3 regions of the Arthrobacter sp. K5 genome follow, and region 3 is predicted to be linked to each of the others. Evidence: riboswitches for the same ligand, from Rfam matches in the RefSeq annotation. Region 3 holds a riboswitch; each other region holds the start of a gene.
What was found. Region 3 has a riboswitch for cyclic di-AMP ahead of ABRP34_RS18725 (C40 family peptidase). Riboswitches for the same ligand answer to the same signal wherever they lie in the genome.

Region 1: another riboswitch for cyclic di-AMP. It lies ahead of ABRP34_RS13255 (LysM peptidoglycan-binding domain-containing protein); the one in region 3 lies ahead of ABRP34_RS18725 (C40 family peptidase).
Region 2: another riboswitch for cyclic di-AMP. It lies ahead of ABRP34_RS15365 (NlpC/P60 family protein); the one in region 3 lies ahead of ABRP34_RS18725 (C40 family peptidase).

The regions. Positions count from the first base shown of each region.
Region 1 is NZ_CP159279.1:2,940,345-2,944,720, reverse strand. It holds gene ABRP34_RS13270 (Re/Si-specific NAD(P)(+) transhydrogenase subunit alpha) at 1-147, shown strand, start outside; gene ABRP34_RS13265 (NAD(P) transhydrogenase subunit alpha) at 147-509, shown strand; gene ABRP34_RS13260 (NAD(P)(+) transhydrogenase (Re/Si-specific) subunit beta) at 506-1,879, shown strand; cyclic di-AMP (ydaO/yuaA leader) riboswitch at 2,043-2,211, shown strand; gene ABRP34_RS13255 (LysM peptidoglycan-binding domain-containing protein) at 2,217-3,134, shown strand; gene ABRP34_RS13250 (nuclear transport factor 2 family protein) at 3,403-3,816, shown strand; gene ABRP34_RS13245 (cytosine permease) at 3,813-4,376, shown strand, end outside.
Region 2 is NZ_CP159279.1:3,380,221-3,384,596, reverse strand. It holds gene ABRP34_RS15375 (RelA/SpoT domain-containing protein) at 1-280, shown strand, start outside; gene ABRP34_RS15370 (SulP family inorganic anion transporter) at 287-1,789, shown strand; cyclic di-AMP (ydaO/yuaA leader) riboswitch at 1,934-2,135, shown strand; gene ABRP34_RS15365 (NlpC/P60 family protein) at 2,139-2,921, shown strand; gene ABRP34_RS15360 (GGDEF domain-containing protein) at 3,154-4,293, opposite strand.
Region 3 is NZ_CP159279.1:4,103,504-4,107,879, reverse strand. It holds gene ABRP34_RS18740 (NTP transferase domain-containing protein) at 1-348, opposite strand, end outside; gene ABRP34_RS18735 (HNH endonuclease) at 383-883, opposite strand; gene ABRP34_RS18730 (NlpC/P60 family protein) at 1,104-1,889, opposite strand; gene ABRP34_RS18725 (C40 family peptidase) at 1,990-2,592, opposite strand; cyclic di-AMP (ydaO/yuaA leader) riboswitch at 2,753-2,946, opposite strand; gene ABRP34_RS18720 (M23 family metallopeptidase) at 3,059-3,883, opposite strand; cyclic di-AMP (ydaO/yuaA leader) riboswitch at 3,895-4,137, opposite strand; gene ABRP34_RS18715 (metal-dependent transcriptional regulator) at 4,288-4,376, opposite strand, start outside.

The DNA of each region.
Region 1 (4,376 bases), 1.2 Mb from region 3:
GCGCTCACGGGGGAGAACGCGCCCGGTGCCGCATCAACGGACGGACCACCCGGCGACACGGACACCGCAAGTGACACGGACCACGAACTCGCCGACGAGCTGGCGAACGGGCCGGAAAAGGCGTCGGAAAACGAAGGGGTGGTCTGATGGACGGTATCAGCCTGCTGACCATCACCGTGCTTGCGGTGTTTGTCGGCTTCGAAGTGGTGTCGAAGGTGTCCAGCACGCTGCATACGCCGCTGATGTCCGGTGCGAATGCCATTCACGGGATCATCCTGGTGGGTGCCATCATCGTCGCCGGGCAGGCCACGCACCCCTGGGTGCTCGCGGTGGCGCTGCTGGCGGTGGTCCTCGCCACGGCGAACCTTGTGGGCGGTTTCGTGGTAACGGACCGCATGCTGGAGATGTTCCGCGGCCGCAAGGAAAAACCGGCGAAGCCCGCCCCCGGGGTTGGGGCTCCGGGCGTCGCCCAGCCTGAAACCAAGGAGAACACGGAGGCCACGCGGTGATCCTCCTCGACCCCAACGTCACCGCCCTGCTCTACCTCGCGGCCGCCGTCTTCTTCATCCTGGCGCTGAAGGGCCTCAACTCGCCGCGCACCGCCCGCCGCGGCAACCTCATCGGCGCCTTCGGTGCGCTGGTCGCCGTCGTTACTGTCTTTTTCTCGACCCGGCTGGACAACGTCCCCCTGATCCTCGGCGCCATTGCCGTCGGTTCCGGTGTGGCCGCCCCCGTGGCCAGGCGCGTCAAGATGACCCAGATGCCCCAGCTCGTCGCCCTCTTCAACGGGGTGGGCGGCGGCGCCGCCGCCCTCGTGGCGCTGCTGGAACTGCCGCATGCGGAGGACGCCTGGGTGCGCGTCGCCGTCGTTTTCACCCTGCTGGTAGGGGCGGTGTCCTTCGCCGGCTCAGCCGTGACGTTCGCAAAGCTGCAGGAGCTCATGACCACCCGCCCCGTGGTGTTCCCCGGCCTGCCGGTGCTCATGGGGGCGGTGCTGCTCGCCGCCGTCGGTGCCGCGGCCGCCGTCGTGACGGGTGGCTCGCTCGCCCTGGCGCTGCTGCTCCTCCTGCTGGGCCTGGTGGCAGGCGTGCTGCTGGTGCTGCCCGTGGGCGGCGCCGATGTGCCGATCGTCATCTCGCTGCTCAACGCGTTCACCGGCCTCGCCGTTGCCGCGTCCGGCCTGGTGCTGGGGAACGTGCTCCTCGTGGTGGCGGGCACGCTGGTGGGGGCATCGGGCACCATCCTCACCCGGGCGATGGCCGCGGCCATGGGCCGCAGCGTGGCCGGCATCCTGTTCGGCGCGTTCCGGGGAGGTTCGACGGCGGGATCCACCGTCGTGAGCGACCGCCCGGTCCGCTCATCCAGCCCGGAGGACGTGGCTGTACTGCTGGGCTACGCGCAGCGCGTGATCATCGTTCCCGGCTACGGGCTCGCCGTTGCGCAGGGACAGCACACCGCGGCAGAGCTGGCGCAGGCCCTGGAATCCCGGGGCATCCGCGTGGACTTCGCCATCCACCCCGTGGCGGGACGCATGCCCGGGCACATGAACGTGCTCCTTGCCGAGGCCAATGTGCCCTACGAATCGCTCAAGGAAATGGGCGAGATCAACTCCGAGTTCCGCACTGCCGACGTCGCGCTGGTGGTGGGCGCGAACGACGTCGTGAACCCCGCCGCGAAGACCACCGCAGGCTCGCCGATCTACGGGATGCCGATCCTTGAGGTGGCGGACGCGCGTCAGGTGGTGTTCCTCAAGCGCTCCATGCGGCCCGGGTTCGCCGGGATTGAGAACGACCTCATGTTCGAGCCGCAGACAACGCTGCTGTTCGGCGACGCGAAGGAGTCCCTGACGAAGGTGCTGGGCGCGGTAAAGGCCCTGTAGGGTGGGGCCTTCGGGGACCCTCTATCCCGGCTCCTGCAGTACCGCCTCCGCCTCCGTCCGTTACCGAAATGTGACTTTTGCTGCGTGAGTGCGATAGCCTCGGGCGGTGTCCTGGTTCCGCTCAGGGCATTCCCGGGCAGAATGCCGAGCCCTGCCGCTGACCGGGATCCGTTCGCTACGACCAACAGGCAGGGACGGGGGAACCACCTTTTTACCGGCCTTGCGAGTCGAGGCCTAGGGGTTAAGTCCAGACGCTCCGCCTAGCCGCGGGCAGGACCGGGTGACTCCCATCCGAACCCGACAGCTCACCCCGCAGGCATGGGAGAGGCAAACCACCATGTCACGTAAGTCCATGTCCGCGCGCCATCGCGCCACCCCCACGACGTCCATCGCCCTGCAGGGCCTGTCGTATTCCCTCAAGTCCAACGCCGCCACGGTTGCCAAGCCGGCGGCAGCAGCCGCCGTCGCTTCCGGTCTCCTCTTCGGCGCCGGGGCGCCCGCCCACGCAGGTTCCTACGCCCCTGAGACGCCGGACGCCGCTGCCCAGTCTGTCGCTGGCCAGGCGCTTGCTGCCCCCGCCGCGCCGGCAGTCCCGGCCCCGGCGGGCGGCGGATCTGCTGTTGCCGGAGCGTCTCACACCGTTGAGCCCGGCGACACCCTTGGCGCCATCGCAGCACGCCACGGCGTCAGCCTCGATGCTCTTCTGGCAGAGAACGGCCTGTCCCTGGCCTCGGTCATTTACCCAGGTGACCAGATCTTCATCCCCGGGCCGGGCGCAGCTGCAGCCCCCGCAGTACCTGCGGCTCCGGCAGCACCCGCGGTGCCTGAGGTTCCTGCCGCGCCGGCGGCCCCTGCGGCCCCGGCTGTCCCCGAGCCGACCGGCATGGGGATCTACAACGCCTCCGCGTCGATAACGCCGGCAGCAACCGCTCCGGCAGCCAGCGGCACCGGCGCAGCCATTGTGGCCTCCGCCCGGGCGCAGCTCGGTGCCACCCAGGACTGCACCGTCCTGGTGGAGCAGGCCCTGCGCTCCGTCGGCAAGTCCGTCGGCGACCTCGCGCCCGCACAGTTCCACCAGTACGGAACTCCGGTTTCGGCCCCGCAGCCCGGGGACCTGATCATCAGCGCGGGACACGTCGGCGTCTACATCGGCGGCGGGCAGGCCATCAGCAGCGGCATGAACGGTGTCAACGAAACCATCGTGCACCCGGCCTCCTGGCTCACCGGCTCCACTTACGTGCGGGTGAACGCTTAGCAGTCGGAAGGGTTTACACGGCAGCGGCGGGTGCATCGGCACCCGCCGCTGCTGCGTTTGGTGGCAGTTGAGCTTGCTTCACGCCCGCTTCGCGGCTCCCCGGCGGCCACGCAAGCTCCGCGGCCGTCCGCGGCTGACATAAAATGTCACTTCCACGCAACAATTGTTGACCTATGGATACCGAGACGGTTAACTGGCAACCTGACCGGATGTGAGGTGGGACACGTCACGGCTGAAACTTCGCAAGCAACGCCGAGAGTGAGTTCCCGTGGACCTAATCACCACCGCCGAGGTTGAGGCAGCAGCGACGAGGCTGATGACCGCCTTCGCGGCCACCAACACAGACGACTACTTCGACTGTTTCGCGCCTGACGCGACCTTCGTCTTCCATTCCGAACCGGACCGCCTCACCTCGCGCGGGGAATACCGCGCCCTGTGGCAGAACTGGCTCCAGGATGGTTGGCAGGTCGCAGGGTGCACCAGCTCTAATCCGCGTATCCAGATCGCCGGCCCAACCGCCGTTTTCAGCCACGATGTCGAAACCGTCATCGACGTCGCCGGCACCAAAGAGACCCTTCACGAGAGGGAGACCATCATTTTCACCAGGACGGAGTCTGGCAGCGTGCTCGCCCTTCACGAGCATCTCTCTCCGGCGCCGGCTAGCCCAAAGGCAATCTCATGACAAACGAACTCAAAGCCCCTGCCGTGACCGAGGTCGAAAAGCATGGCATCGAGCCGATTCCCGCCGCCGACCGGACCGCAAAACCGCTGGATCTGTTCCGTCTCGTGTTCGGCGGCGCGAACACCTTCGCCACGGTAGTCCTGGGGTCGTTTCCCATCCTCTTTGGGCTGTCCTTCAAGGACGCGCTGTTGGCCACGGTCCTGGGCGTGGTGGTTGGTGGCCTGATACTTTGCCCAATGGCCGTTTTCGGCCCGACCAACGGAATGAACAATGCCGTTTCGTCGTCCGGGCACCTGGGCGTGCACGGCCGTGTGGTGGGATCCTTCCTGTCACTCCTGACAGCCTTCGCCTTCTTCTCCATCTCCGTGTGGAGTTCAGGGGACGCGCTGGTAGGGGGCGCGAACCGCCTGGTGGGCCTGCCCCAAAACGCCGTGACGCTAAGCCTCGCCTACGGCGTCTTTGCTGTCCTGATCCTGACCGTGTGCATCTACGGGTTCCGTTTCATGCTTTGGGTCAACAAGATCGCAGTGGTCGCAGCGTCACTGCTTTTCCTGCTCGGA
Region 2 (4,376 bases), 720 kb from region 3:
GGGATGGGCGGCCGAACTCCTGGCGGCCCACGGACTCAAACAGACCGTCCAGCTGGCCGGACTGCTCAGCGCCAACCGGATCACCGAGGTCCGCCGGGCCCTGGACCACCGCTACTCCCCCGGACCGGACCGCCTGCTGGATGACCTCCTGCTGTGGCAGTACGGCACCAAACACATCGACCTCACCGCTGAGGCGCCCGACGCCGTTCCCCACCCGCGGCGCGACAGCCTCCTGCGGCGGCTGAAGCAGATCGAGCGCTACCGCCAGACCAAGAAATAGAGTTTCATGAAGCCCGAACAGCTCCAGTCCGTCCGGGCCACGCTCCGTTCCCCGCGGCGCCTCAAGACCGAGGCCCTCGCCGGACTGGTGGTGGCCCTCGCCCTCATTCCTGAAGCCATCGCGTTCTCTGTGATCGCCGGCGTGGACCCCCGGATCGGACTGTTCGCCTCCTTCACCATGGCGGTCACCATTTCTTTCGTGGGCGGCCGGCCCGCCATGATCTCGGCCGCAACAGGCGCCGTCGCCCTGGTGATCGCGCCGCTGATGCGCAGCCACGGACTGGACCACCTGATCGCCGCGGTAATCCTTGCCGGGGTCTTCCAGATCCTGCTCGCCGTCCTGGGCGTCACCCGGCTCATGCGCTTCATCCCGCGCTCGGTGATGGTGGGCTTCGTGAACGCGCTGGCCATCCTCGTGTTCATGGCCCAGCTGCCGGAACTGCTCGGCGTTCCGTGGCCCGTCTACCCGCTGGTGGCCGCCGGCCTGCTGATCGTGGTCGGCCTCCGCCGCATTACGACGGCGGTGCCGTCACCGCTGGTGGCTATCGTCCTCCTGACGGCCCTCGCCGTGATGGCCGGGATCGACGTCCCCACCGTCCAGGACAAGGGCCAGCTGCCGGAAAGCCTGCCCACACTCTTCATCCCGAATGTGCCCCTGACGTGGGAAACCTTCCAGACCATCGCACCGTTCTCGCTGTCCATGGCGCTCGTGGGGCTCCTGGAATCCCTGATGACAGCCAAACTGGTGGACGACATCACCGATACCCGCTCCAACAAGACCCGCGAATCCTGGGGACAGGGCGTAGCCAACATCGTCACAGGCTTCCTGGGCGGCATGGGCGGCTGCGCCGTGATCGGGCAGACGATGATCAACGTCAAAGGCTCCGGCGCCCGGAGCCGGGTGTCCACGTTCCTCGCGGGCGTCTTCCTGCTGGTACTGGTGGTGACCCTGGGTGACATCGTGGGCCTCATCCCCATGGCGGCGCTGGTGGCGGTGATGATCTTCGTCTCGGCCATCACGTTCGACTGGCACTCTGTTGCACCGGCAACGCTTAGGCGGATGCCCAAATCAGAAACCGCGGTCATGCTGATCACTGTCGGCACGGTGGTGGTCACGCACAACCTGGCGATCGGCGTCGGGGTGGGGGTGCTGGCAGCGATGGCGATGTTCGCCCGCCGGGTGGCCCATTTCGCCACCGTGGAGCGGACGGAAGTGGAGCTCAACGGCCGGACGGTGGCCACCTACACCGTGGACGGCGAACTGTTCTTCGCCTCCTCCAACGACCTCTACACCCAGTTCAACTACGCCCGCGACGCCGAGCCGGACATCGGGGGCGTGGTGATCGACCTGCACGCCTCGCACCTGTGGGATGCCTCCACCATCGCCGTGCTGGACGCCGTCACGGAGAAATACCGCAGGCACGGCCGCGAGGTGGAACTGATCGGCCTCAACTCGGCCAGCCTCCAGATGCGGGAGCGGCTCGCCGGCAAGCTCCGCGCCGCAGAGTGAGGTTCACCACACAAATCGGACCTCGATCCCTTACCTGACGCGGGCCGCGGCGGAATAAGCGACACACCCCCGTTACCCTAATGTGACATTTGGCGAAGCCTCCCGTACCGTGAAAAACGTGCCTTTTTCACCGATGAGGCACTCCCGCGCTGATTGCCTAACTCTGCCGCAGCCCGAGGAACCAACCGAAGACCCATGTCCGGCAGAGACGGGGAAACCACTTTTCGGCCTGCTTGAAGCGGGCCTTGGGGTGAAGCCGCACAGTTCCTGACCACGTTCAGGACCGCGGCCGGGTGCCTCCCATCCGAATCCGACAGCTCACCTCGCAGGCATCGGGAGAGGCTTCTTCATGTCGTTCCGCTTTATTTCTGGCCGCCGTGCTGCGGCCGCCCACTCCAATCCGTTCACCCGCATTGCCTCCGCAAATTCCGGTCTCGGCCGCCAGGCAGCCGTGATCCTCGCGGCCTCCGGCCTGGCGTTCACGGGAACCGTTGCGGCCAACGCCGGCGGCGCCGCCCCGGCCCAGCCGGCGCAGGCTCCGGCCGCCGCCCCCGAGGCCGCCAGCCAGGTGCAGGCTCCCCTGAACGCTGCTTCCAGCGTCAAGATCGAGTTTGAACGCACCGCGGTCAAGTCGGCCCCGGCTCCCGTGGTGGCAGCACCCGTCGTCGAAAAGCCGGTAGCGAAGAAGGCCGCGGCACCCGCCGCCGCCCCGGTTGCCGCGCCCGCCAAGGCTGCAGCTGCGCCGGCCGCCGCACCGAAGGTCACCGTCAAGGCCGCGGCTCCCGCGCCGAAGGCCCCCGTCCAGGCTGCGGCAGGCGTCAACGCAACCATGCTGGCTTCGGCCTACGCCCAGATCGGCATCACACAGGACTGCACCGCCATGGTGGAGAAGGCCCTCGGTGCCGCCGGCATCCGCGTGGGTGACCTCGCCCCGATGCAGTTCCTGAGCCACGGCAAGGTGGTCTCCACCCCGCAGCCCGGCGACATGGTGGTCCAGTCCGGCCACGTGGCCATCTACGCCGGCGCCGGCAAGGTCATCAGCGGCGGCATGAACGGCATCAACGCCACCATGGCCCACCCGCTGTCCTGGCTCACTGCCACCGGCCCCGTCACGTTCGTTCGCGCGGCCTAGCAAAAGCTGAAAAACCGCCGTGTTCCGCTGCCTTGGGGGCGGCGGAACACGGCCACCCCAAGGTGCTCCCACCTTTCTACAAGGATCGTGGAACACACTGGCTATGCCTGATGAAAGACCGCAGTCTCCAGCTGCGAGTCAGGATCGCCGGGTCCGGATTGTCCCCCATGCATTCCGGATCCGGTGCCTGCTTTAAGAGGCAGCAGGGTCTTAAAAAGGCAACAGCTCCGCCTCAGCCCCTGACCGTGCGGTTCCGCCCCTGTGATTTGGCTTCATAGAGGGCGACGTCGGCGGCCGCGATCACCTCGTCGAGGTCCGCGGTTGTCGCATTGTAGGTGGAAATGCCGTAGCTGACGGTCGGCATCCGCAGCAGTTCCGGTATGTGCTGCTCTGCCAGCCTCCTGCTGATTTCGCCCGCGATGATTTCCGCGCTCTTGGGGCCTGCACCCGGAAGCAGGAGGATAAACTCCTCGCCGCCGTAGCGCCCGGCGACGTCCGTGGACCGGGCCGACGCGCTGCACGCGTTGGCAAACGCCTGCAGCGCAAGGTCGCCCGCCGCGTGGCCGAAGGTGTCGTTGACCGACTTGAAGTGGTCCAGGTCCGCGAGGATCAGCGAGCCGCCGCTGTTGGCTGCCTTGCTGCGTTCCAGTTCCTGGGCGGCCGCTTCCAGGAAAGCGCCTCGGTTAAGCAGGCCGGTCAGCCCGTCCTGCGTGGCGACCGTTCGGAGCGCCCGCGTCTGCTGCTCGGTGCTCAGCCCCGCCATGCTGAAGGAAACCACCACCAGCAGCACCATGGTGACCATGGTGGTCACCGCGGACCCGAAGTAGGTGGAAAAAACAGGACCGCTTGGCCCTTCGATAAGGAACACCACCAGACGGCAAAAGTAGAAGACGGCCACCCCGCCCGCTGCGATGGCCATGGGAATCCTCACCCGGGAGTACCCGGGTTCAAGCCGCCACAGCTCGTGCGAGGCCAGGCCGATCAGTGTGGCCATGGATGCCAGGAAGACTGCACCGCCTGCCCAGGTATTGGATCCCGGGCTGTCGATGCCGGCCGCGGCGCCGGCGATGACCGGCAGCGCGGTGGACAGCCACAGATTGTGCTTCAGGTTCCGGAGGGAACGCGCCCCGGCCCAGACCCCTGCCGCGCCGGACACCAGCAGGAAATTACCCAGCGGATTGGCCCAGACCTGCTGCGGCGTGCCGTTGAGGAGGAATGACGCGGAACCGGAGAGGAACAGGAGCAGGGCGGCGCACCACCAGGCGCTGTAGGGCGAGCGGGTGCTGCGGAAGGTCGAAAAATAGAACAGCAGCGCCAGAACCAAGGCCATCGCCGCGAAAGCAACCCGCAGTGTTGCCGTGTCTAGGATCATTCTGTCCCCTTGAATCCCGATCCGGTGCAATCCAGTATCGCACCGGGAGCGCCCGGGGTCCCGGTGTGCCGCGGAGAATTTCC
Region 3 (4,376 bases):
CCCGGCGCCGGGGAGGGCGTCAAAGAGAGCGCGGACCGCCTCGCCGACGCGGGGCATGTCGCATGCGAGGACCAGGACCAGGTCTGCGGGGTCTGCACCCCTGAGCGCATCGAGGCCGGCGGCGATGGCCGCGGCTGGACCTGCAAAGGGCGGGTCCTCACGCGAGGCGAGAACACCACCGGGAAGGCCCGCCGCCTCAGGTCCCACCACAACGGTGTGCCGGGCACCCGCGGCCGCCGCGAGCGAGCGCTCAAGCAGGGTGGCGCCGTCGAACATCAGGGCAGACTTGGGTGAGCCGCCCAGCCGCGAGGAGCGGCCGCCGGCCAGGATTACTGCGTCAAAGTCCACACACCCAGCTTAAGGCTGCGGGCCCAGACCAGCGTCAGGCTGCTCTTTCCGGGAGCAGGAACGGATCCCACGCCGGTGTGGGCTTCTCCAGTTCCTTGATCTGCCACATGGTGCCCACCGGTGGAGCCGGATCGAACCGGAGCTTCCAGCCCATTTCACTGGGGGTGTGGTCACCCTTGACGTTGTTGCAGCGGAGGCAGGCTGCGACGAGGTTTTCCCAGGAGTCCGCACCGCCCCTGGATTTGGGCTGGACATGGTCTATTGTGTGGGCTGCCTTGCCGCAGTAGGCGCACCGGTGGCCGTCGCGGCGAAGCACACCGCGCCTGCTTACCGCGGTGATCATGTTGTACCGGGGGCGGATGTAGCGATTAAGGAGAATCACGGACGGACGGCCCATGATGTCCTGCGGCCCGACGACAGGATCGTCGCCTTCGGCCACCACGCTTGCCTTTCCGGTGAGCACAAGGACCAGCGCCCGGCGGAATGTCACTACCGCCAGCGGTTCATATCCAGCATTCAGAACGAGTGTGCGCATGCACATACCTCTTCACGGCCGCACCCGGCAGAGGCGCGAGGGCCGGCTGCCCTCTGCATGTCCGGGCTATGGATCGACACCATAAGAGTAAACACTCACTAGGCAGATGAGCGAATCGAACACAAGCATCGTCAGGGTGTGTCCCCAAAATTCATGCGGACGCAAGGCAAAAAAGGACCCCCGCCAACTGGCGGGGGTCCTTTTGAAGGCTTTGGATGTCTTAGCCGCCGACGCGGATGAAGACCGGGCCGGAGCCGACGTTCACGCTGAACAGGGCCGTGGTTCCGCCGTTCCAGCCGCCGTGGACGGCCTGGCCGTTGCCGACGTACACAGCGATGTGGGCCAGGCCCATGCCGCCGTTCTGGTAGTAGGCGAGGTCGCCCGGCCGGGCTTCAGCAGCACTGACGGTGCGGCCGAGTGACAGGTAGCCGGCCGGCCAGCCGTGGTAGTGGACGCCTACGGCGGCGAGTGCGTTGGTAGCCAGCGCGGTGCAGTCCTGGGAGACACCCAGCTGGGCGTAGGCCGCAGCAGCGATTGCAGCGCCCTTGCCGCTGGCGGCAGTGGTCTTCGGCGCTGCCGGGGCAGCGGTCTCGACGGCGGCGGCGGCTTGGACGGCCGGGGCGGCGTCGGCAACCGGGGCCTCAACGGCGGGAGCGGCTTCCTGGACCTTGACAACAGGCTTGGGGGCCTCGACGACGGGAGCCGGCGTGGTGGAGACAGCAGGCTTCTCGTAGGAGATGGCGATGCTGGAAGCAGCGGAGATGTTGGCCGGTGCAGCGGACTGGACTTCCAGCGTGGAGGCCGCGGCGGATTCGCGCTGAACGTTGGTCTCAGCGGCGTTGGCGGCGATGCCGCTGGTCAGGACAAGACCGGACGCAGCAGCGATAACTGCAGCCTGGCGGCCCACGCCACCGGCGTTGTCGCCGACGGCCTTGGCAATGACAGCCAGCGAGTTGGTCTTGGTGACCTCGGCGCGGTGCCGTGCAATGGTCGCACGTGTAGTCATTAATTTCTCTCTTTCGTGTTCCACGGACCGCGGTAGCAGGCCATGGGTTATCGACGCGCCGGCATCTTGGGGGTAAGCCGGCCCGCCTCGAATCGGATTCTTAGCGAAGGGTGTAAAAAGCGGACGTGCCCGTTGCGGACACCGCGTGCAGGAGAGTGCCCTGCGAGGGGTTCAGCGCGCTGATCATCATGCCGTTGCCGACGTAGATGCCCACGTGGGCGCCGCCGTTCTGCATGACCAGGTCGCCGGGAGCAGGCGTTGAAGTGGGCTTCATGGCGTTCCACGCGTTGACGCGGGGAATGCTGATGCCTGCCTGAGCGTAAACCCACTGGGTAAAGCCGGAGCAGTCCCAGCCGCTGGGCGTGGTACCGCCCCAGACGTAGGGGCTGCCAATGCCGGTGTACGCGATTGCAGCCAGCCCGGAAGCTGCGGCGGAGGCCGCACCATCGGTGGACTTGGCGGTGACGGCCAGGGCCGCACCTGCGATCTCGCTGCCGGCCTGGCTTGCGTCGGCCGTCTGGCTCTCATCGTTCGACTGGGGAGCGATGGTTTCGGCGACCGGGGCTGCCACCGTGGTGACGGCAGGGCGCTCGAAGGAGACAGTGGCGGTGGGTGCGGCGGTCACAGCAAGCTGCGATGCCTGGGAACCGGTCTCCGAGGAGGCGGAAACACCAATGTTGGCGTCGGCTGCGTTGGCAGGCATGCCAACACTCAGGATGAGTCCTGAAGCAGCTGCGATAACAGCTGCCTGGCGACCTACTGTGCCGGCATTGGCGCTAACCGCTTTGGACACGGAGTCCAACGGGTTCATACGAACCGTGTGCGCGCGGTGGCGCGCGGCATTGTGGCGTGAAGACACGAAGGTAGCCTCTCCCAATGCCTACGAGGTGAGCTGTCGGATTCGGATGGGAGTCACCCGGCCGCTCCGCTTCCTGGGAAGCATTGCGACTTAACCCCAAGGCCTTCTTGCGAAGACCAAAATTGGTTCCCCCGCCCCTGCCAGACGATGTAATGCGAACGGACCTTGAGCGGTGGCAGAGTTAGGCAATCCACTCAAGAGCGTCAACTTCGGAAAAGTTGACGCGGTTTAGACGGTACAGCAGTTCGGAGCCAATGTCACATTCAGGTCACGGCGTGTCACAGGAATGAGAGTGCTCACTCGGCTTGGCTCAGAGCCAGCCGGTGGGATCAACGACGTCCCCGTTGATCATCACCTCGAAGTGGAGGTGGCAGCCGGTGGAGGCGCCTGTGGTCCCGCTGAGGGCGATTACTTCGCCGCGGGTGACCTTCTGGCCAACCTGGACGCTGGAGGACGACAGGTGGTTATACGTGGTCTCGAGGCCGTTGCCGTGGTCGATCACCACGCGGTTGCCTCCCCCGTACGGGTGCCACCCCGAGAATGTCACAGTGCCGCTGGCTGCGGCCAGCACCTCGGTGCCGCACTGGGCGGCAAAGTCCTGGCCGCGGTGGAACTCGCCGGCGCCGCCGGTGATCGGGCTGACCCGGTAACCGAACGGCGAGGACTTGACCAGCGTGGTCAGCGGGCCACCCAAGGTGCCCACCGACGCCGAACGGCTGATGCTGCCGGCCGACTGGGCGCTCAGGAGCTGCTTGAGCTTTCCGTCCGGGTCACCGGTGGTGGAGACGGACGTGCGGCTGAAGTCGATCTTTGCCGCCGCTTCAGCCGAGACTTTGGGCTGGGCCGGGGAGGCAACGGACGCGGACGCCTCTCCCTGCTGCTCTCCGGCGGCAAGAACAGGACTGGTGGCGGGGACGGTCACAGTCAGCAGCAGGCCCGTGGCGGCAAGGGCTACGCCGGCTTTTTGCCCAACGCCGCTGGCCGAGGCGAAATCCGTAACCTGCCGGAACGGACCCCGGCGGCGACGGCGCGCTTCACGCTGGGCGTCCCGGGGACGGTCCGCGGCAATGGCCTCCGCGAGGCGCGGCTCCGGAGCGGGACCGGACGCGCGGCGGCGGCCCCGGGCATTCTGCATGGACAAGTACTGTTTCCTCTCTGGATAGCCTGCGAAGTTAGCTGTCGGATTCGGGTCAGAGAGTTCGGACCCGGTCCGCCGTAACAAGCCATTCCGGCACAGGGGTATCCCAGGAGGATTCCTTCTGCGGAAGAGACTTGCTGCTGCGGACTTCACCCCAAGGCTGTTAGAAACAGCCGGTTGTGGTTCCCCCGCCCCTGCCAGTGGGTGACTCGTGCTGCTGATCTGCTGGCAGGGTTCGGCTCCAGATCAGGTAACGCTTGTGTATCGGCGTTGCCGTTTAACTATAGGCGATTAAAAGGCACAGTAATAATTCCGTTATATTCACTGTGCAAAAGTGGTAGGTCATCCTGCCTGCAGATGTCAGACAGATGCGTCATGGGCCCCGAGGGGCTGTTGAGAAGCTAGCCGACTCGCACGAACACGTGCGCAGCCACTTCCGGCGGCAGCTCAAGGGCACCTTCGAAACCGGGCACGCGGACAGAGATGTACT